3 regions of the Vibrio limimangrovi genome follow, and region 3 is predicted to be linked to each of the others. Evidence: predicted binding sites of a transcription regulator. Region 3 holds the regulator's gene; each other region holds the start of a gene.
The links. Region 3 encodes CRP, which controls carbon source genes, mostly activating them, when cyclic AMP is high. Its sites were predicted from a motif close to TGTGANNNNNNTCACA; they were not measured.
Positions count from the first base shown of each region.

Region 1 (7,279 bases), on a different contig from region 3:
TACTGCACCCTCTTCAAAGTTTTCAATAACTACTTTTACAGGGTCTAGTACGGCCATTGCACGTGGTGCATTTTCGTTTAGGTCGTCACGAATACAAGATTCAAGAGAGCTAAATTCGATCATGTTGTCTTGCTTCGTCACACCAATGCGTTTACAGAATTCACGAATCGATGCCGACGTAAAACCACGACGACGTAAGCCAGACACCGTTGGCATACGAGGATCATCCCAGCCGTTAACCAGTTTTTCAGTAACTAACTGGTTCAGCTTACGCTTGGACATGACTGTGTATTCTAAGTTTAGACGGCTAAATTCGTACTGATGCGGACGACAATCAATAGTGATGTTGTCCAGAACCCAGTCGTAAAGACGACGGTTATCCATAAACTCAAGCGTACAAATCGAGTGAGTGATACCTTCTAACGCATCAGAAATGCAGTGGGTAAAGTCGTACATCGGGTAAATGCACCACTTGTCTCCAGTTTGGTGATGAGACGCGAAACGTACGCGATATAGCACTGGGTCACGCATAACCATGAATGAAGAACCCATGTCGATCTTAGCGCGAAGACATGCTTTACCTTCTTCAAACTCCCCTGCACGCATTTTTTCAAACAACGCGAGGTTTTCTTCAACTGGACGATCACGGTACGGGCTCGGTTTGCCTGGCGCTTTTAGCGTGCCACGGTATTCACGAATCTGCTCTGGACTTAGCTCATCTACATACGCTAAGCCTTTATTAATCAATTCAATTGCATATTCGTAAAGCTTATCGAAGTAGTTTGATGAATAACATACTTCACCACTCCACTCGAAGCCCAACCAGTTTACATCTTTCTTGATAGACTCAACGTATTCGATGTCTTCTTTTTCAGGGTTTGTATCATCGAAACGTAAGTTACATTGACCCTGATAGTCCTGAGCAATACCGAAGTTCAAACAGATAGACTTTGCATGGCCGATATGCAGGTAACCATTTGGCTCCGGCGGGAATCGAGTATGCACGCTAGTGTGTTTGCCATCCGCTAGATCCTTATCAATGATCTGGCGAATAAAGTTTGATGGACGAGCATCAGCTTCACTCATCTATAGCACCTCAAAAAAATATTAGTATTGTCAGAGAAAACGGAACTCTGTATCCAAGAGTAGATCTACAGAGTGCATTGTTTCTAATGATCCACAATTCTAGGCCATTAGACAACCAGAAACTCGCGCTAAAACCTCAATATTTATCGAGTTAGCTTGAAAGCTCAGCAGAATAAAACGGACGAAACTAAAAAAGACCTCCCGAGGAAGGTCTTTTTTCATCAATCCTTACAATGTGATTATGGTAGTTTCACATCGGTCAGGTCTTCGTTAGAAGAGATTGCTTTCATTTCGCCAGCAACGATTTCTGCTAGAGGGCCAAGGATAACTTGCAGGTTATTCTCACCCAGTTTCACGACACCTTTCGCGCCCAGTTTCTTAAGTACCGCTTCGTCAGCGATAGAGCGATCTTTCAGTGTTAAACGTAGACGAGTAATACAAGCGTCAATGGAAGTCAGGTTATCGTGACCGCCCAGCGCTTTTAGGTATTGGCGAGCCAGGTCACCACTTTTCGCTTCACCCGCAGGCGCTGCTACAGTTTCTTCGTCATCTTCACGACCAGGCGACTTAAGGTTGAAAGCACGGATAGCGAATGTGAAAGTGAAGAAGTATAGCGCACCAAAGCCTAAACCAATAAACAGTAGAATTAATGGTTTAGTTGCCAGACCCCAGTTAAGTACGAAGTCGATGAGACCCGCAGAGAAACCGAAACCGTGTAGCGTACCGAACATGTTAGCAACAACTAGAGCAAGACCTGTGAAAACAGCGTGCATTGCGTAAAGTGCTGGAGCTAGGAACACGAACATGAATTCTAGTGGCTCAGTGATACCTGTCAGGAATGAACAGAAAGCAACTGAGAATAGTGCACCACCCACTTGATGACGTTTTTCAACTGGAGCAGCAAAGTACATCGCTAGAGCCGCACCAGGCAGACCGAACATCATTACCGGGAAGAAGCCGTTCATGAATACGCCCGCAGATTTATCGCCGCCGAAGTAACGGTGTAAGTCACCAGACTTAACGGTTTCAGTTACTTCTTTAACTGTTGCAGTGATTTCTGGCGTTACAGAGTTCGCGAACTCAAATGTGTGGGTCTGACCAGCAACAAGAGTTTTAGCTAAAGCTGGATCAACACAAAGCTGTTGCACTGCAGGAAGCGCATTACCAGCCGCCTGAGCGCCAGTAACAAGTATTTCCTGACACGTACCCATACCGAACCAGAAGTAAGAGTTAAGAACGTGATGAAGACCTACAGGGATAAGCGCACGGTTAAGTGTACCGTATACAAACTGACCAACCGCACCAGATGTTGACACTGCGTGTGCCAAAGCATCAAGTCCACCTTGAATACTTGGCCATACAATACCAGCAATAGCACCCGCTACTAGCGAAAACAGACCAGCCATGATTGGTACCAGACGTTTACCAGAGAAGAATGCCAGCCACTCAGGAAGACGTGTTGCATGGAAAGCGTTGTATGAGTGACCTGCGATAATACCAGCAATGATACCACCAAAGAATGACATGTTAATGTCTGCGTTGATTGTTGTTGCTGTCGCCGTAATTACGAAGTAAGCAACGGCACCAGCTAGACCGGCTGCACCTTGGCCATCTTTAGATAGACCAATAGCAATACCAAGACCAAATAAAAGTGGAAGCTGACTGAAGATAGCACCACCAGCTTGCGCCATAAATGGGATATCTAATAAGTCGCCTTGACCCAAACGTAGTAAGAGCGCCGCAACTGGAAGCGTCGCGATAGGAAGCATAAGTGCTTTACCTAACTTCTGCGCGTATCCGAGAATATTCACCTTAAGTTCCCCCTATAGGATTCGATGTAATGCTGAATGACTTATTTTAGCCTTTCAATTTAGTCATGCTCAGTTTATGACAATAATTTTGCTCCGCAAATTAAAAGCTCATTGTTTGTGATCGTAATCACCAGAATTAAGCCGAAAGAAAGGTTTTTGCTAGCGAGATCATAAAACTTATTTTATAATACGAAAAAATGGCATTTTAAAGATAACATCCTCGCACTTTATGTAAGGAAGGTTCGGTGTTATTTTGTTGTCTGAGCAGGTAATCCAACGTAACTTCGCACTGAAAAAGAATCATAAAAAGCTCTTTGTTGGGTATTTTTCAGCGTGTGATACGTTGGTCCTTCCGCGATAGCCGAGATCAACACGACTTACACCATGTAATTTGTTATCTAATTCAGTGATACAAACTAAGTAACCACATGACTCAAGCAGTCACCATTTAGGTAACAATACAGACATTGAATTCTCATCTATAAGGACTAGCTGACTATGTACGCGCTAAGTAACTGTAAAATCTATACCGGTAGTGATGTTCTTACCGAACATGCGGTCATCATCGAAAACAACCTAATTCAATCCGTTTTACCCGTTTCTGACCTACCGAAAGACATCCAGGTAAAAGATTTAAACGGCGCAAATTTAAGTCCGGGGTTCATTGATCTCCAGCTAAACGGTTGCGGTGGCGTCATGTTGAATGACGACATCACTCCAGAAACAATGCAAATCATGCACGAAGCTAACCTCAAGTCCGGTTGTACGAGTTTCCTACCTACCTTAATCACGTCTTCAGATGAAGATATGCGTGCAGCGATTAAGGCGGCTCGTGAGTATCACAACAAGTACCAAAACCAATCACTGGGTCTGCACTTGGAAGGTCCTTATCTTAACGTCGCGAAAAAAGGTATCCATAATGTAAACTTTATTCGCACTTCAGATGAAGAAATGATCGACATCATCTGCTCAAACACAGACATTATAGCAAAAGTAACTCTTGCTCCTGAGCAAAACGATCCAGAGCATATCCGTCGTTTAAGTGCAGCGGGAATTGTCGTGTCAATCGGCCATACCAACGCAACATACAAGGAAGCACGCCAAGGCTTTGAATCAGGTATTACCTTCGCGACACACCTCTTTAATGCAATGACACCAATGGTTGGTCGTGAACCAGGGGCTGTCGGTGCTATATACGACACACCAGAGGTTTACGCAGGGATCATTGCTGACGGTTTCCATGTCGACTACGCAAACATACGAATTGCTCATAAAATCAAAGGAGAGAAGCTGGTTTTGGTGACGGATGCCACAGCTCCAGCAGGCGCTAACATTGATCACTTTATTTTTGTCGGTAAGAAAGTATATTACCGAGATGGTAAGTGTGTTGATGAAAACGGCACACTAGGCGGCTCAGCTCTGACGATGATTGAAGCAGTTCAGAATACAGTTGAGCACGCAGGTATCGCTTTAGACGAAGCTCTACGAATGGCCACACTGTACCCTGCAACAGCAATTGGTGTTGCGGATCGTCTTGGCCGAATTCGAACTGGCATGGTGGCAAACCTGACTGTTTTCGATCGTGACTTCAATGTAAAAGCGACGGTTGTTAACGGACAATACGAGCACAATTAAGCATGAATGGCGGACAAATTGGTAATGTAGATTTAGTAAAACAGCTTAACAGCGCTGCGGTATACAGGCTGATAGATCAGCAAGGTCCTATCTCCCGAATTCAAGTCGCGGATGTTAGCCAACTGGCTCCCGCGAGTGTTACCAAAATAACCCGCCAACTTTTAGAGCGTGGCCTAATTAAAGAAGTCGCTCAGCAAGCTTCGACTGGTGGCCGCCGAGCTATCTCGTTGACTACCGAAGTCAAACCTTTTCACTCTGTTGCAGTTCGCCTGGGTCGCGACTACATACAATTTTGTTTGTATGATTTAGGTGGAACTGCATTAGCAGAAGATCAACACGAGCTACATTATACCAACCAGGAAAACCTTATTGCTGGTCTTATAGATCTATTAAAAGATTTCATGAATCGCAATCAAGACAAGATTGACCAGTTAATAGCAATTGGTATTACTCTGCCTGGTTTGGTTAACCCAACGACCGGTGTGGTTGAATACATGCCGAATACAGACGTCGATAACCTTGCTCTTGGTGAAATAATCAGCGAGAAATTTAATACGTCCTGTTTTGTTGGCAACGACGTGCGCGGAATGGCATTAGCTGAACACTATTTCGGTGCAAGCCAAGATTGCCAAGACTCCATTCTGGTTAGTGTTCATCGAGGGACGGGGGCTGGCATTATTGTCAATGGCCAAGTCTTTCTTGGATTTAACCGCAATGTCGGCGAAATTGGTCATATTCAAATCGATCCTCTTGGAGAACAGTGCCAATGTGGTAACTTTGGCTGTTTGGAGACGGTAGCTGCAAATCCTGCTATTGTGCAACGAGTAAAACAGCTAATTGCACAAGGTTATGAGTCGAGCCTGGCTGAGCTTGAAAAAATTACGATTCAAGATATTTGTGCGCATGCCATTGATGGCGACGAGCTGGCTAAACAAAGTCTGGTCCGCGTTGGTAATCAGCTAGGTAAAGCCATTGCGATCACAATCAACTTATTTAATCCTCAAAAAATCGTTATTGCCGGTGATATTACCGCTGCGCAAGAAATTGTATTCCCAGCCATTCAACGAAATGTTGAAAACCAGTCGTTAAAGACTTTCCATAGTGGTCTTCCTATCGTCGCCTCACTCATTGACAAACGGCCAACAATGGGGGCATTTGCAATGATCAAACGTTCAATGCTTAACGGCGTTTTGTTACAAAAGTTATTAGAAGACTAAGTTTATCCAACTAATTGAGTTACAATCTCGGGCTGTGTTTGCACAGCCCGTTTTTGCATATCAGGAAACTCCTCAACAGTATGGAAATCATTCTAATTTCTACCGCATTTTTAGCTGGCTTTATCGCTCTGAAATGCGCCCTTCCCCCGCTAGTTGGCTTTTTACTCGCAGGATTTGGATTACACGCGTTTGGCTATCAAAGTAATGATGTCATTGCCAATCTGGCTGATCTCGGCGTTACTCTACTTTTGTTCACTATTGGGCTAAAGCTCGATGTAAAAACACTGTTATCCAAAGAAATTTGGGGAGGTGCGACAGTACACAACGTCTTATCGACTGCCGTATTCACCATCGCACTAGCTGGGTTAAAACTGCTAGGGATTACCTCTCTGGTGAGCATGGATATTAGCCAACTTTTACTACTGGCCTTTGCTTTGTCATTTTCAAGTACGGTTTTCGCGGTAAAGACACTGCAAGAGAAAGGAGAAATGAGCGCAACGTACGGCACCATCGCGATTGGTATCCTAGTTATGCAAGATATCTTTGCTGTGGTCTTTCTGACAGTTTCTACCGGGAAAGTACCAGAGTGGTATGCCATTGCTTTGTTCGGCCTACCTCTGCTTCGACCTCTGTTCTACAGATTGCTGGATAGAGTTGGTCACGGCGAGATGTTGGTGTTGTTTGGTATATTCTTCGCCCTTGTTGTCGGTGCTGGTTTATTTGAACTTGTGGGTATGAAACCAGATCTTGGTGCCCTTATTTTAGGTATGCTGCTGGCAGGTCACAGCAAAGCATCTGAGCTTTCAAAATCACTGTTTAATATGAAAGAGCTCTTCTTAGTTTGCTTTTTCTTAAATATCGGCCTGTCTGCATCGCTAAGCGTTACTGGAATCGCGCTCGCTGTCTTATTTATTGTGTTACTACCAATTAAAGGCTTGCTTTACTTTTTAACGATTAATTACTTTAACTTCCGAGTCCGTACCTCTTTACTCGCCTCCTTATCACTGTTCAACTACAGTGAATTTGGACTGATTGTCGGCGGCTTGGCCTATAAAATGGGTTGGATGCCGAGTGACATGTTAGCCGCAATCGCCGTGGCGGTATCCTTATCATTCATTATCTCAGCCCCACTGAACCGCCTGAGCAATAAAATCTATCAGCATTCAGGTAAGTGGCTCCAAGAGACCTCTGCGGAAAAACTCAACCAACGAGATCAACTCATCAACCCTGGTCATGCTCAGATTCTTATTCTGGGGATGGGTCGAATCGGCACTGGTGCTTATGATGAATTATGTGCGCGCTACGGCAAAATTTCTCTCGGCATAGAAATTCGTGAAGATGCAGCGCTACGACATCGGGAAGAAGGTCGTAATGTCATTTCCGGTGATGCTACTGACCCAGACTTTTGGGAGAGAATCCTTGATACTGGCAATGTGCAACTGGTGTTATTGGCTATGCCCCATCATCAGGGTAATCAGACCGCTTTGGAACAGCTCCAACGAAGAAACTACAAAGGACAAATTGCGGCTA
Region 1 covers NZ_JBSUGF010000009.1:76,122-83,400, reverse strand. Annotated here, with positions in the region: gene glnS (glutamine--tRNA ligase) at 1-1,086, opposite strand, end outside; gene nagE (N-acetylglucosamine-specific PTS transporter subunit IIBC) at 1,326-2,897, opposite strand; gene nagA (N-acetylglucosamine-6-phosphate deacetylase) at 3,396-4,532, shown strand; gene nagC (DNA-binding transcriptional regulator NagC) at 4,535-5,749, shown strand; gene ACWYU8_RS13955 (cation:proton antiporter domain-containing protein) at 5,830-7,279, shown strand, end outside.
Region 1: nagE (N-acetylglucosamine-specific PTS transporter subunit IIBC) is a predicted target of CRP. The motif match lies at 3,014-3,029, and genes of this name have one in related genera.

Region 2 (7,279 bases), on a different contig from region 3:
TCACCACGATTTTCTGACCGATGAATGAACCTGCTGTGACTGCTTCAGCCCATGGAACACCGATTAGAAATGCTAGTGGAGAGAATGCGTAACCCAGGATTAGCTCAAGAGTCAGTCCTGGCATACCGAACCAACCACCGATGCCACCTAGCATACCGTTGATAAGAGCAATCAGACCTACGAATGCGATTAGCATTGCACCTACGTTTAGCGCTAGTTGCAGACCAGAAGCCGCACCGCCCGCTGCTGCGTCGATAACGTTAACAGGTTTGTCGTCGCCGCCTTCTAATGCTTCTTCGATACTTTCATGAGGCTGATCAGTCTCAGGATGAAGAATCTTAGCGAATAGTAGACCACCTGGTGCTGCCATAAATGATGCCGCAACTAGGTATTCTAGTGGAACACCCATTGACGCGTAACCAGCCAGTACACCACCAGCAACAGAAGCCAGACCACCACACATTACCGCAAACAGCTCAGATTGAGTCATTTTTGGAACGAATGGACGAACAACTAGAGGCGCTTCAGTTTGACCTACGAAAATGTTAGCCGCTGCTGACATTGATTCTGCACGAGAAGTGCCCAGCGCTTTCTGTAGTGCACCACCAAGAATTTTGATGACCCACTGCATAACGCCAATGTAGTACAGAACTGAGATCAGAGCTGAAAAGAAGATCAGTGTAGGAAGAACACGGAATGCGAAGATGAAACCACCGCCACCGAATACTTCGAACATCTTGTCAGAAACAAGTCCACCGAATAGGAATGATGAACCATCGTTACCGTAGTTGATAACGTTAGATACACCACTAGAGAAACCGTTCAACAGATCACGGCCCCATGGTACATAAAGAACAAATGCACCTAATGCGAATTGGATAGCGAATGCACCACCCACAGTTCTAAAATTGATAGCTTTGCGGTTAGATGAAAATGCGAATGCAATAGCAAGCAGCACTATCATACCGGCCAGGCTCATAAACAGGCTCTGCATAGTTTATGACTTCCTTATAAGTTATTTATTGGCGTGTAACAAAATGGAGCTATAAAAGCGGGGGCAATTATACTCATGCAAAATGAATTAAAGTAATGCCGCCTTCACACTTTCCTATAAGATTCATAATTGATTCACCAATTTTTGTGACCAATTTCACACCAACAAGGAAGGAGTTTTCTATTTTTAACATTAACTTTGGATTCTATTCACAGATACAGAAGGCAAAATTGCTATTTTTCCACAGTTGCGACGCAATCGATTGCTTTTTTTCGCTACGCAGTTCTATAAGCTCATTGAACACATGAATCAGTTTTGCCGGGTGATTTGGTTCCCCCTGATATCCAAGTATAGGCATATCTGGCGCATCTGTTTCAATAACTAGATTTTCAAGTGGTAATTTTTGAATTGCATCGCGGGTTTTGTTCGCTCGCGGATAGGTTATCGTGCCTCCCACACCGATAAAAAAACCTAATCTGATCCACTCTATCGCTTGCTGATAACTGCCCGAAAAAGCATGCACGACACCGCCTCTTGGCAACTTCGCAGCTTTGACCATTTGAATCAGCCGATTGTGTGCTTTTCGGCTATGCAAAATCACGGGCAAGTCAAAACGTTTGGCCAATTCAAACTGTATCTCGAGCGCTTTTTCTTGCAGAGGTACAGGTATATTGATGGCAAAATCTAACCCGCACTCTCCTATTGCGACACACTGCGGATGACTTAAAGATAAATATTGCTCGAGTTGAGACAGATATTGCTCAAAGTTTTCTTCAAGAAAATAGGGATGAAACCCTAACGCGTAATATAAGTGGGGGTTGTGCTGCGCTAAGGTCTGAATTCGGGACCAGTTTGATGGGCCAACAGAAGGGATTAAGATTCTGCTTACGCCCTGCTCTTTGGCGAGTTGTTGATTACGCTCAAAATCATTTTGAAACACGTCAAAATCAAAGTGGCAATGCGTATCAAAGAGTTTCATCTTGAGACTTTTTATCACTTTCTACAGATTGACGCGCAGAGCCTTGCTCCTCACTTTGATGGGCAGGATCCTTCCGATAAGGCACACAGCTGCGCTTTTGATCTGGCGTGAGTCCCATCTCTTTACACCAGTCGTCATAGCGCTGGAGTCCTCTTTTAAACCAATTCATCTTTCTTCCTCGTCCAATACCTATTTGTATCTGGCCATACTTACCTATATAAAAACCTTACCGATATAAAAACGCCCTTGACTAAGTCTATAGCCAAGGGCGTTTTAAAATCCAGTCGCGATAAAGCGGCGTTCAACTAATGTCGATTAGTGCTCACGAGTCGCACGGAATTCAACATCAGGGAAACGCTCTTTCGCAAGGTTCAGGTTAACCATCGTCGGTGCAATATAGGTTAGGTTATCGCCACCATCAAGAGCCAGGTTTGACTGGTTCTTACGTTGGAACTCATCGAATTTCTTCGCGTCAGCACAATCAACCCAACGAGCGGTTGCCACATTTACGCCTTCGTAAATGGCTTCTACGTTGTACTCAGACTTCAGACGAGCCACAACTACGTCAAACTGAAGCACGCCCACCGCACCAACGATCAAGTCGTTGTTTTGCACTGGACGGAATACCTGTACCGCACCTTCTTCAGAAAGCTGAACCAAACCTTTCAGTAGCTGTTTCTGCTTCAATGGATCTTTCAGACGAATACGACGGAACAGTTCCGGAGCAAAGTTCGGAATACCAGAGAATTTTAGAGATTCGCCTTGCGTGAACGTATCACCAATCTGGATGGTACCGTGGTTATGCAGACCAATGATGTCGCCTGCATAAGCGTGTTCTGCACGAGAACGGTCACCCGCCATAAAGGTTACCGCATCAGAAATGCTGACTTGCTTACCAATACGAACGTGGTTCATCTTCATACCTTGGCTATAACAACCAGATACGATACGCATAAATGCGATACGGTCACGGTGTTTTGGATCCATGTTTGCCTGGATCTTAAAGACAAAGCCCGAGAACTTATCTTCTGTAGCTTCAACCTCACGCTCAACCGCTTGACGAGTTTTTGGTGCAGGCGCCCACTCAGTCAAACCGTCCAGCATGTGGTCAACACCAAAGTTGCCTAGTGCCGTACCGAAATATACAGGAGTTAGTTCACCAGTCAGGAAAAGATCCAGATCGAACTCTGGGCATGCGCCCATCACCAACTCAAGTTCTTCACGAACACTTTCCGCCAGACCTGCTCCGACTTTTTCATCCAGCTCAAGGTTGTCCAGACCTTTGATGATGCGCACTTCCTGAATCTCATGGCCATGACCAGACTCATAAAGAACTGTCTCGTCACGGTGAATGTGGTACACACCTTTAAACTCTTTACCACAGCCGATTGGCCAGGTAATTGGTGAACACATCATACCCAGTTCGTTTTCTACTTCGTCTAAAACTTCCATCGGATCACGAACGTCACGGTCAAGTTTGTTCATAAACGTTACGATTGGCGTATCACGAAGACGAGTGACTTCCATCAGCTTACGAGTACGATCCTCGACACCTTTCGCCGCGTCGATCACCATCAAACACGAGTCTACTGCTGTTAGTGTACGGTATGTATCTTCAGAGAAGTCTTCGTGTCCCGGAGTATCCAGCAGGTTTACCAGACAGTTGTTGTATGGGAACTGCATCACAGAAGTGGTGACCGAGATACCACGTTCCTTTTCCATTTCCATCCAGTCAGATTTTGCATGCTGTGCATTACCACGACCTTTAACGGTACCTGCTTTTTGGATCGCGTTTCCGAATAAAAGTACTTTTTCGGTAATGGTCGTTTTACCCGCATCCGGGTGAGAAATAATAGCGAACGTTCTACGTTTAGAAACTTCGCCTAGAAAAGGTGTATTTGACATGAAACGGGTCTTCTTTGATGTCTGAATGCTTGCTAAAGAGCAAACACACTTTTTGTAGATTCAATATTGCGCGGTATTCTCGCTCATTATCGCTTTAGTGGCAACTGATCGCTCTATTAGAGACTGATTGCTCTAAGGTCAGCGCCCCAAGAAAGTGAGGAATAGCTAATTAAAGAAGATATAGCTCATGATGATCGCATCTTCTTTACCACTGCCTGTTTTTGCAGGGTAGTAATTGTAACGGCGGTCCAGTTCATTGAACCCCGCTTGCTCATAGATATGAATGGCAGCATGATTACTTTCTCTGACTTCAAGCCAAGCACTCTCTGCTTTTACTTGCTCACAATGATTCAGAAACGCATCCAATAGCTTCTGCCCATAGCCTTTACCTTGCTGTGAAGGAGCAATCGCAATATTCAGCAAGGTCACTTCTCCGACAATGTTCTGCGCATAGAAATAGCCAAGAACCGTGTCAGCATCTAGCATCACATGGTGACAAGCTCCGCGACTGGATAAGTCCCGGATTAACGACTCAGCCCAAGGATGAGAATGAGCCTGCTGCTCGATTTGCCAAACTTGATCCAGATGCTCCGCACGCATTGGAATAATTTCAATCGTCATGATCTAACCTATTAAAATCAAGCCCAGGAGAAGTTTAATTTACACTCCCAAACTGAGATGATTACCAGCGTTACGAGTAAGAACAAATTTGCTGCCAAAGCGCTCTTTTTTGCTCGTTGTTACCATCAATATCTTCGAGTACCGGAGAAGTCAGTTGCTTGGTGTTTTCATACGCTTTCGCTTCACACCCAGCAAACCATATCCACTCCAGATGATGAGCCTCTAGTTGAGATAAGCGTTCTGGTTCAAGATGCATGGACTGGTCGAGCGTCAACTTCATACTCTGCAGTATTTTTTCGAACAGAATCACAGATTCATTCGTTGGGCACACAGGGGAAACCAACAGAAGCTTGCAAGCTTCAGGCAAATCAATCTTCGGCGAATGATAGCCCGCTAATCTATCCGGATGAATCAACTCCCAAGTGCTGATCCCCATCTCATGTAAATACTGTTTTTCGTTACTCGACATTTTTCGTCACCTGTTTGAACCCGGCAATACTATCAAATAATGGTAACGATACCCAATAGACTATTGCTGCAGCTCTATCGCGGTAGCATGTCCAAACAAAAAACAGCCAGGGGTTTTCCACTGGCTGTTTCGGAGTTGTCACTTAACTTTTCGCTTATAGGTCTGAAAATTCAGGCGAATACTCAATGCGTCCAGAGTGCCCTGCACATTGACCTTCGACGATTTCTGCAATACGAAATGCTCCTTCTGGCACTTCCCAGGCACATTCAAATCCCATCTCTTCACAAGCTTTAAAACCTTGACGGGCATAGTAGTCTGGCGAACCGAGTACGACACACACCGGGTAACCAAAATCACGTAAAGATTCAAAGCCTTCTTTAATCAAGTTGGCAGCGATACCTTGACGGCGATAGTCCTCATGAACAGCCAATGGTGCCAGCCCTTGCCATGACAAATCTTCACCATTTAATGTCACTGGACTAAACAAAGCATGACCAATGACCTCGCCTTCATCCGTACACGCCACCAACGACAAAGTCAGCTTGCCGTTTTCACGTAAACGCATCACCAAGTTGGCTTCTGCCTCCGTCGGAAAGGCGTGTTTCAATAAGCGGTCAATGGTAAGAATGTCCGCAGGGGCTTCAGTTCGAATAAGCATTCGCTACTCCGGGTTGTTGTGCAGGCTCTTGAACCCCTTTTTGGACAAAGTCAGCCAGTTGGTTCAGCGCTACTTGCATTGCTTTTGGTAGCTGCTCTAAGTCGACACTGTCCATTAGGTTTTTCACTTCTAAGCCAAGCTCAGTATCACCTTCTATTGAAAGGCGACGTTGAAAAAACATCGTGTCAGGGTCTTCTTTACGACCAGCAATCAGTACTAGGTCGTTTAGATTACCACTAAAACTCACATCTTCATGAACTGGTTTTTCAGCCACGACTAATTTTTCATCCTGGTAGCTAATGTACCATGCTAAGTTCAAGTCTTTAATCGCAATTTTTAACCACTTATCTTGCAAAAACTCAAAGTCACCATCTTCCAAGGCTTCTTTGAATACCATTTTAAGCCCTTCAAGCAAGGCTTTTTTCTGAACCGTTTGTGGTAATAACTGGACTGGTGAACGCAAGATGTTGGCTGCGTTCTTGACTAGTTGACTGCGAATCTTGTTTAACACGTTCATTATCCGTTGCTGTATCATCAAAGCCGTCATCTTACGCAATTGCTTGCGTCTCATCCCTGTTATGTATCAATAAACGGTTTGTTTTCATTGGGTCATAAACGCCTCATTTTTTGAACTTATATGAATTATTGAAGCTTTCAGAGATATAAACGCTTTAACTGCTGTATTTTCAAAGTTATAGTTATTGAGCGCCCATATTCAAATGTTTTCAAGTCGGCAATTAAGTCAATGACTTAGTTGCGCTCAATACGAGCTTGAAACCAGCGAGGTTAACTTACTCGACACGCGCGTTTAAAACACGGATGTACTGTCTGGCTCATTGGAAATCGGTAAAAACCTCATGCCTTCCCAACAATTACAACATTGGTTTGCCACGCTAACCTCGAACAGCCCTTTCTTTTTTTCCATTCTTGATAATAAACACAGTTATCGAATGGTGAGTGAACGCTATTGCGATATCGCAGGCTTAAGCAACGAAGAACTTATTGGCTTAACCGATAAACATGTGCTGGGAGAAGAGTTTTACAAGAAGCTCGCGCCTTACTATCAACGTGCTTTTGACGGTGTTCATATTGAAGCGGAAATCACCCTGGATGAAACCGATCTAGAAACCAGCCTGCATTTCAGCTTGTCACCAGTCTATGAAGGAAGTGATGTTAAGTGCGTGGTTTTTCATGCTATTGATACATCTGAAAAACACATTCTTGTTCGTTCACTAGAAGAGTCAGAAAGTAAATTTACCAAGCTCACCCAACTTTTACCCGATGGTTTGTTACTCATCGAAGATGACATCATCATCTCAGCCAACCCGGCATCTGCAAGGCTATTGGGGCTCAACTCTCCACAGGATTTGCTTGGCGAAACGCTCAGCCGCTTATTCATTGATGAAAACACAAAGAAAGTATTTAGCCACCCTTTAAGTACTCTGATCTCAGATAAACCATTTGTCTGCTTAACCAGTGCGCGATGCGGATTTGAGCGTAAAGTACAACTGCATGCGGACTCAACGGTAATCTTAGGTAACACGTCGCAAATTATTTTGATCCAAGATGCGGACAGCGTGCCCAAAAGCTTATCGTCAGCATTCAATGAAGACGCGCATACAGATTCCCTGACCAAGCTCTACAACCGTTTTG
Region 2 covers NZ_JBSUGF010000002.1:313,852-321,130, forward strand. Annotated here, with positions in the region: gene ACWYU8_RS03505 (NupC/NupG family nucleoside CNT transporter) at 1-994, opposite strand, end outside; gene ACWYU8_RS03510 (TatD family hydrolase) at 1,200-1,973, opposite strand; gene ACWYU8_RS03515 (DUF5363 family protein) at 1,960-2,142, opposite strand; gene prfC (peptide chain release factor 3) at 2,289-3,878, opposite strand; gene rimI (ribosomal protein S18-alanine N-acetyltransferase) at 4,044-4,499, opposite strand; gene ACWYU8_RS03530 (DNA polymerase III subunit psi) at 4,570-4,968, opposite strand; gene ACWYU8_RS03535 (GNAT family N-acetyltransferase) at 5,123-5,626, opposite strand; gene ubiT (ubiquinone anaerobic biosynthesis accessory factor UbiT) at 5,610-6,137, opposite strand; gene ACWYU8_RS03545 (EAL domain-containing protein) at 6,484-7,279, shown strand, end outside.
Region 2: ACWYU8_RS03505 (NupC/NupG family nucleoside CNT transporter) is a predicted target of CRP. The motif match lies at 1,140-1,155, and genes of this name have one in related genera.

Region 3 (7,279 bases):
CTTCAGGCATCGAGCAAGTCGGAGCTTGAAGAGGTAGAAATGGAATGGATGTCTGCTCAAGAAGAACTGGAGCAGATGGAGCTCGAGTTTAACCAATGACAGATAAACACGCGGAATACACTCTAACCTTAGAACACCTGTGGCAATTCAGTCTGCAGTTTTATGGCGTGCGAGAAGTAAAAGAAGCGTGTTTATCATTGCAAAACAATTATCACGGCAACGTGAATCTGCTACTGCTGCTCCGTTGGCTTGACGAGCAGCAGCTCATTTTCCAAGAAAAAGACTGGCATCTGGTACAGAGCTGTATTGGCCGCAGTGAAACGTTACTGCACTCTTTTCGCGAACTGCGACGTCACCTCAAGTCACAGGTAAACGATGCTTTATATCGAGAAACTTTGCAGTTTGAACTGCAACTTGAGAAGCAACAGCAATCCGATCTGGTGGACTGTATTAACTCCCTCTCCCTGATAGCCAATGAAGGCGATCCACTCACGCTCAGATATTGTCGCCAGCTTGGTGGTGAGCACTTGCAACACGCTTTTGCCATCCCGGTACCAAACATTCATCCGCCAAAACATCCATAAATCTGTAAAATACCTATACTACTTGTAAAGGATTATATTAATAAGTTCTCCAAAAGATGATGGGGAACGTGCAAGAGCAGTAAGGTATGACACAATTTTTTGCAGCCGCAGGGATGAAAAACCCGCATATTCAGACCCTTCTCCCACGCTTTATTCGTAAAAAAGCGCTGTTTACTCCTGTCTGGCAGACACTGGATACTGAGGATGGTGACTTTCTCGATCTCGCCTGGAGTGAAGACCCAAACAAAGAACCCGCTCAACGCAAACCAATTTTCATCCTGTTTCACGGCTTAGAAGGCTGCTTCTACAGTCCTTATGCCAATGGGTTAATGAATGCCTTTGCGCATTCAGGCTGGCTCTCTGTGATGATGCACTTTCGAGGCTGTAGTGGTAAGCCAAACAAAAAGGCCCGAGCATATCATTCCGGAGAAGTCACGGATGCGCGTTATTTCCTGGAGCATCTTGAGCAACGTTTTCCACATAACCCCAAAATCGCGGTTGGTATTTCCCTTGGCGGCAATATGCTGGCGAATTATCTGGCGCAATACCGCGAAGATCCTATATTGAAAGCGGCAACCATAGTGTCCGCACCACTCGATCTAGCCGCCTGTGCTAACCGGATTGAACAAGGTTTTTCCAAGGTATATCGACGTTATTTACTTTCTTCACTCAAACGCAACGCCTTACAAAAGCACAAACTTCTGCATGGCGAACTGGCGCTCTCTTACAACTCGATCAAACGCGTGACGCGCTTGCAAGAGTTTGACGATTTGATCACTGCGCCGCTGCACGGATTTAAAGATGCTCACGACTACTACACCCAATGCTCTGGCTTGAGCAAATTGCAGCAGATCAAACTGCCGACCCTGATTATTCATGCCAAGGACGATCCCTTTATGACCGACGAGGTCATTCCAAAATTCGTCCTGCCAGACAACATCGACTATCGCTTGTACGAACATGGCGGTCATGTTGGTTTTATCTCTGGCTCAGCATTAAAGCCAAAGTTCTGGCTGGAAGAAGCACTACCTTCCTACTACCAGTGCATCGCTGCCGGCCACCTTTCTGCTGTTTCAAAACGTAAGACACAGTAAACTGCAACCCCATCATAAAATTTCGAGGTATTTATGATCATTCCCTGGAAAGACATTCCGCCGGATACGCTGGAAAATCTGATTCGTGAATTCGTTCTTCGTGAAGGAACGGATTACGGCACGGTAGAAGTATCCCTGCAAGATAAGATCGATCAGGTAAAGTCACAATTAGAAAAAGGTGAAGCTGTCATTGTGTATTCTGAACTGCATGAAACTGTAGATATTCAAAGAAAAGCAAAGTATTAATACCTTTTCCTAACGCCCTCACATTTTACCGTACCCCAGTCGATGACAAGCAGTTGTTACGTGCTATAGTGGGTTATCAATTGTGCAGTAGGCACCTGCTGCACCTTAAAGGAACAACTTTCGACAAGGTTTGTCATGTCAGCTAAACACCCAATTATTGCGGTTACCGGCTCATCTGGTGCCGGTACAACTACTACATCTGAAGCCTTCCGCAAGATGTTCAATATGATGAACGTCAAACCGGCATGGGTTGAAGGTGACAGCTTCCATCGCTTTACTCGCCCGGAAATGGATATCGAAATTCGCAAAGCGCGTGAGCAAGGCAGACACATCAGTTACTTTGGTCCACAAGCCAATGACTTTCCCGGCCTGGAAAAGTTTTTCCAGCAGTATGGCGAAAACGGAACGGGTAGCATACGTCGCTACCTGCACACATTTGATGAAGCGGTCCCATACAATCAAATGCCAGGGACTTTCACTCCTTGGCAGGATTTGCCAGAGAACAGTGATGTACTTTTCTATGAAGGCTTACATGGTGGCGTTGTCGATGGCAACGTGAATGTGTCGCAGCACGTCGATTTTCTGATTGGCATGGTACCGATCGTAAACCTTGAGTGGATCCAAAAGTTCGTGCGCGATACGCGTGACCGTGGCCACTCACGCGAGGCCGTCATGGACTCCATTGTTCGCTCAATGGATGACTACCTGAACTTCATCACTCCACAATTTTCACGTACTCATATTAACTTTCAGCGTGTACCAACAGTGGACACCTCAAACCCGCTCAACGCGAAAGGCATTCCAAGTTTGGATGAGAGCTTTGTGGTGATCCGACTTCGTGGTATCAAGAATGTCGATTTCCCATATCTTCTGGCCCTGATTGATGGTTCGTTTATGTCGCGCCACAATACAATCGTTGTACCTGGCGGAAAGATGAGCTTTGCGATGGAGCTGATCGTTAGGCCTATCCTACAACAACTGATAGAAACAGGAAAAATTGGCTAAAAATCTCGCTTTCGTAGTGTTTACTTTTCATACCGTGATCATGTGCACAGTTTTGCGTACAAAATAGCAACCATGGCACGATTAAAATCAAGAAATCATCCTAGAAAAAGGATACTATTTCTTACCGAAACACAAGATAGCTTGCAGCATATAAAAAGTGCTCTTATTCTAGTAAACCTGATTCAGGCTTAGCTAAAATATGGATAGCGCAAGCGTACCCTGCAGAGGAAGTGAGATATTATGGTTCTAGGTAAACCTCAAACCGACCCAACATTAGAGTGGTTTCTTTCACACTGTCATATTCATAAGTACCCATCAAAGAGCACGCTAATTCACGCGGGCGAAAAAGCGGAAACTTTGTACTACATCGTTAAAGGTTCTGTTGCGGTTCTTATCAAAGACGAAGAAGGTAAGGAAATGATCCTTTCTTACCTAAACCAAGGTGACTTTATTGGTGAACTTGGTCTATTCGAGGAAGACCAAGAGCGTACAGCTTGGGTTCGAGCTAAATCTCCTTGCGAAGTGGCTGAGATTTCTTTCAAGAAATTCCGTCAGCTTATCCAAGTAAACCCGGACATCCTAATGCGTCTTTCTGCGCAGATGGCTCGTCGCCTTCAAGTAACTAGCCAAAAAGTGGGTGACCTAGCGTTCCTAGACGTAACTGGTCGTATCGCTCAGACGCTTCTGAACCTTGCAAAACAACCAGACGCGATGACTCACCCAGATGGCATGCAAATCAAGATCACTCGTCAAGAAATCGGTCAAATCGTTGGCTGTTCTCGTGAGACTGTAGGTCGTATCTTGAAGATGCTAGAAGAGCAGAACCTAATCTCTGCGCACGGTAAAACTATCGTCGTTTACGGTACTCGTTAATCTCTGATAAGAGTAACGTAAATCAAGAAATGAAAGCCACCAATGACAACATTGGTGGCTTTTTCTTTAGGTATGGAAAAACATGTTGTTAGCCGAAATGCTAACTGTTGGTGCTCTCAAAGATTTTATCTGCAGAAGCTGCAACGAATCCCGGATAAAGTTCACCATTAGCCATTGGGTAACGTTTAGCAAACTCGTAGAAGCCACCAGGAATAATCTCTGAGCCCTCGGTAAAGTTAACCGGCACTTTATCCGCCATGGTGGAAGACTGCTCAAGCAAAACCTCTGGCGAGCCCTTAACTTCTCCACCTGATTCGTTAATCACAAATCCAGCCTGGCGTAGGTGATCATTCACTTCTTTGACTTCATCGTGCTGGTTTAACTGATTCACACTGACCGTAAAGTGGTTGGCGCCGTAACCATGAGCCGCTAGCCAGGACGCGTATTCACTCTCTTTCGCCAGAGCCTGATAATCAGCAAAACTTAGATCCCACAAGCGACCGCCATGCAAAAATGCACTATCTGCTAGTTTATCTGCATCGACTTGTGCCACCAGCTTCGCAACAATCGCTTGAAGCTCCGGTGAACACTCTTCAACTTTGAGCTCACTGATAAAGACTTTTGGCTGTTTTGGATCTGGGTGCTCGTAGTGCTTAGCAACGAGTTTCTTGCTTTCAAACACATAATCACCACACGCCTTGTAGCCGATCGCTAAGAACGGCTTAGCCAGCGTCTCGATGCCAAGAGGCTCAACATTGAATGTACGCAGAGCAATATGATCGTTGATTAACAGCTCATCTTCCTGAAGAAGCTGATGAACTTTAGCAGCAGAAGGACATAGACGTTGAATGTAGTCTTGCCATAGTGATTCAAATAACACATCAGGGGTCATAACGGCTCCTTGTTACGAGAGGTAGGGTAAGAGTGTTGGCGGCTCCTTCACGGCCTTAACGGCAGAACGAGCAGCCTAACCAGTGATGGAATGTCAGTCAGTCGCACACTCTTTATCATTTTTCGCCTGCTAACCCCATTAAGACTCCATACTTTAATGATGCGTCAGCAGGCCTGGCCACAGTTCATCGCCGTGGCCCTATTATTGAAACTTAAAGCGTGACACCAGGGCTCAATGTCGCTGGTAGTTCAGTCGCGCTACCTTCCATTGATGCCATTGGGTAAGCACAGTAATCCGCGGCGTAAAATGCGCTTGGGCGAAGGTTGCCTGATGCACCAGGACCACCAAATGGCGCGTCACCACTTGCACCTGTCAATTGACGATTGCGGTTTACAATGCCAGCTCGAATGTGGTCAACGAAGTATTCCCATTCTTGGTCATCGGTTGAAACCAAACCAGCTGATAGACCAAAGCGAGTGTCATTAGCCAGTTCTACTGCCTTTTCCAAGCCTTCGTAACGCACTACCTGCAGTAGCGGACCGAAGTACTCTTCATCAGGTAGCTCAGCAATATTGGTGACATCGATAATGCCCGGAGAAACAAATGCCGCTTCACCTGCTTTGGCTAAAACCAGACTCTCTCCACCTAATGACTGTAGGTTTGCTTGAGCATCAAGGATGAACTTCGCCGCTGCCACAGAAATTTGCGGCCCCATAAACGGCGCTGGTTCAGCGAACGGCTGATCAACGCGGATATTATTGGTCGCTTCAACCAATCTAGTAATTAGCGCATCGCCTTTCTCACCAAATGGCACGTACAGGCGACGAGCACAAGTACAACGCTGGCCTGCACTGATGAATGCTGATTGAATGATGGTGTAGACCGTTGCATCTAAATCGCCGTAGTCCTCAGAGATAACCATTGGGTTGTTGCCACCCATTTCCAGCGCCAGCATCTTGCCAGGTTGACCCGCGAATTGGCGATGTAGAATATGACCAGTGTTTGCACTACCAGTGAACAGTACGCCATCGATACCTTTCGCATCAGCCAGAGCAATGCCTGTCTCTTTGGCACCTTGAACCAGGTTAATCACGCCTTTAGGCAAACCAGCTTCTTCCCACAGCTTCATCGCCACCTCACCCGTCCATGGTGTTTGTTCTGATGGCTTAAATACCACGGTGTTACCCGCCAAAATTGCAGGAACGATGTGACCATTTGGAAGGTGACCCGGGAAGTTATAAGGGCCGAATACTGCCATTACACCAAGTGGACGATGGCGCAGGACTATCTGGTTACCTGCTGCTTCACGAGTCGCTTCACCCGTGCGTTCATGGTAAGCACGAATCGAAATGGCAATTTTACCCGCCATTGCAGCCGCTTCAGTGCGAGTTTCCCAAATAGGCTTACCCGTTTCTTTAGCGATCACTTCAGCAATCTTTTCGCTGTTTTCTTTTACTTTTTCTGCAAAAGCAAGCACGATCGCTTCACGTTCTGCGAATGGACGATTTTTCCACTCTACAAAAGCAGCTCGAGCCGCGGCTACCGCTTGGTTAACCTGTTCAGCAGTCGCACCCTTACCTCGCCAAATCACTTCTTGGTTGTACGGAGACAGAGAGGTGAACTCTTCACCCTGACCTTGTACCCACTCACCTGCAATCCAATGTGTCATTGTTACTATCCTTAAAGTCTGTCTTCTATTACTGCGGTAGAAGGCGAACGAAGTCCCCTTCCTCAACCAATAGTGCATCCGCGAGTTCTGGCGCAAGTACGACACTCTTGCTCTCTGCGTCATACGCCGCTTTTGCCGCTGCGGCACGGAAGTTTTCGAACGATGAGTTACACATCAAGAAATCTTGTGTGCTGTTGTGAGATGCGATTTTTACGCGAGCGCGGAATGAATGACGCACCGATTCGATATTACGTATGTCACACTCAACCGTTGGACCTGCATCAAAAATGTCTACGTAACCACGGTTGGTAAAGCCTTCCCGCTCTAGTAACTTCAATGCTGGACGAGTTTTGTCATGAACCTGGCCGATGACAGCCTGTGCTTCTGGGCTAAGTAAGTTGATGTAGATTGGCAGCTTCGGCATTAAGTCAGCGATGAAGCCTTTCTTGCCAATACCAGTCAGATAATCCGCCAGAGTGAAATCAATCGAGAAGAAGTGCTCTTGCAGCCATTGCCAGAATGGAGAATTACCGTTGGCATCAGAAACACCACGCATCTCGGCAAAAATGGTCTGAGAGAAGCGCTCGGGATGTTCTGCCATCATTAAGAAACGACATTTTGACATCAGACGACCATTCAGGCCGTGGCGAAACTTCTCACGCAAGAAAAGAGTACAGATTTCACTGTTACCCGTGTAGTTGTTACCAAAGGTCAGCAGCTTAACAACATTGTTTACGCCTAATTTTGGCGATGAATGCACAACTTTGCTGATGTGGTAAGAATAGAAAGGCACATCCCAACCGATAGATGCTTCGATCCCGGTGGTGCCTGCTACTTCATCCGTTTCAGAGTCAAAACCCACCATCAGGTAACCTTCGTCACCAGGTGCAGTTACGTCATGCTTACCAAAGCTGTA
Region 3 covers NZ_JBSUGF010000022.1:27,053-34,331, reverse strand. Annotated here, with positions in the region: gene ACWYU8_RS21275 (ABC transporter ATP-binding protein) at 1-99, shown strand, start outside; gene ACWYU8_RS21270 (TIGR02444 family protein) at 96-584, shown strand; gene ACWYU8_RS21265 (hydrolase) at 671-1,678, shown strand; gene ACWYU8_RS21260 (YheU family protein) at 1,712-1,924, shown strand; gene ACWYU8_RS21255 (phosphoribulokinase) at 2,060-2,929, shown strand; gene crp (cAMP-activated global transcriptional regulator CRP) at 3,170-3,802, shown strand; gene ACWYU8_RS21245 (2-oxoadipate dioxygenase/decarboxylase family protein) at 3,903-4,694, opposite strand; gene astD (succinylglutamate-semialdehyde dehydrogenase) at 4,906-6,363, opposite strand; gene astA (arginine N-succinyltransferase) at 6,392-7,279, opposite strand, start outside.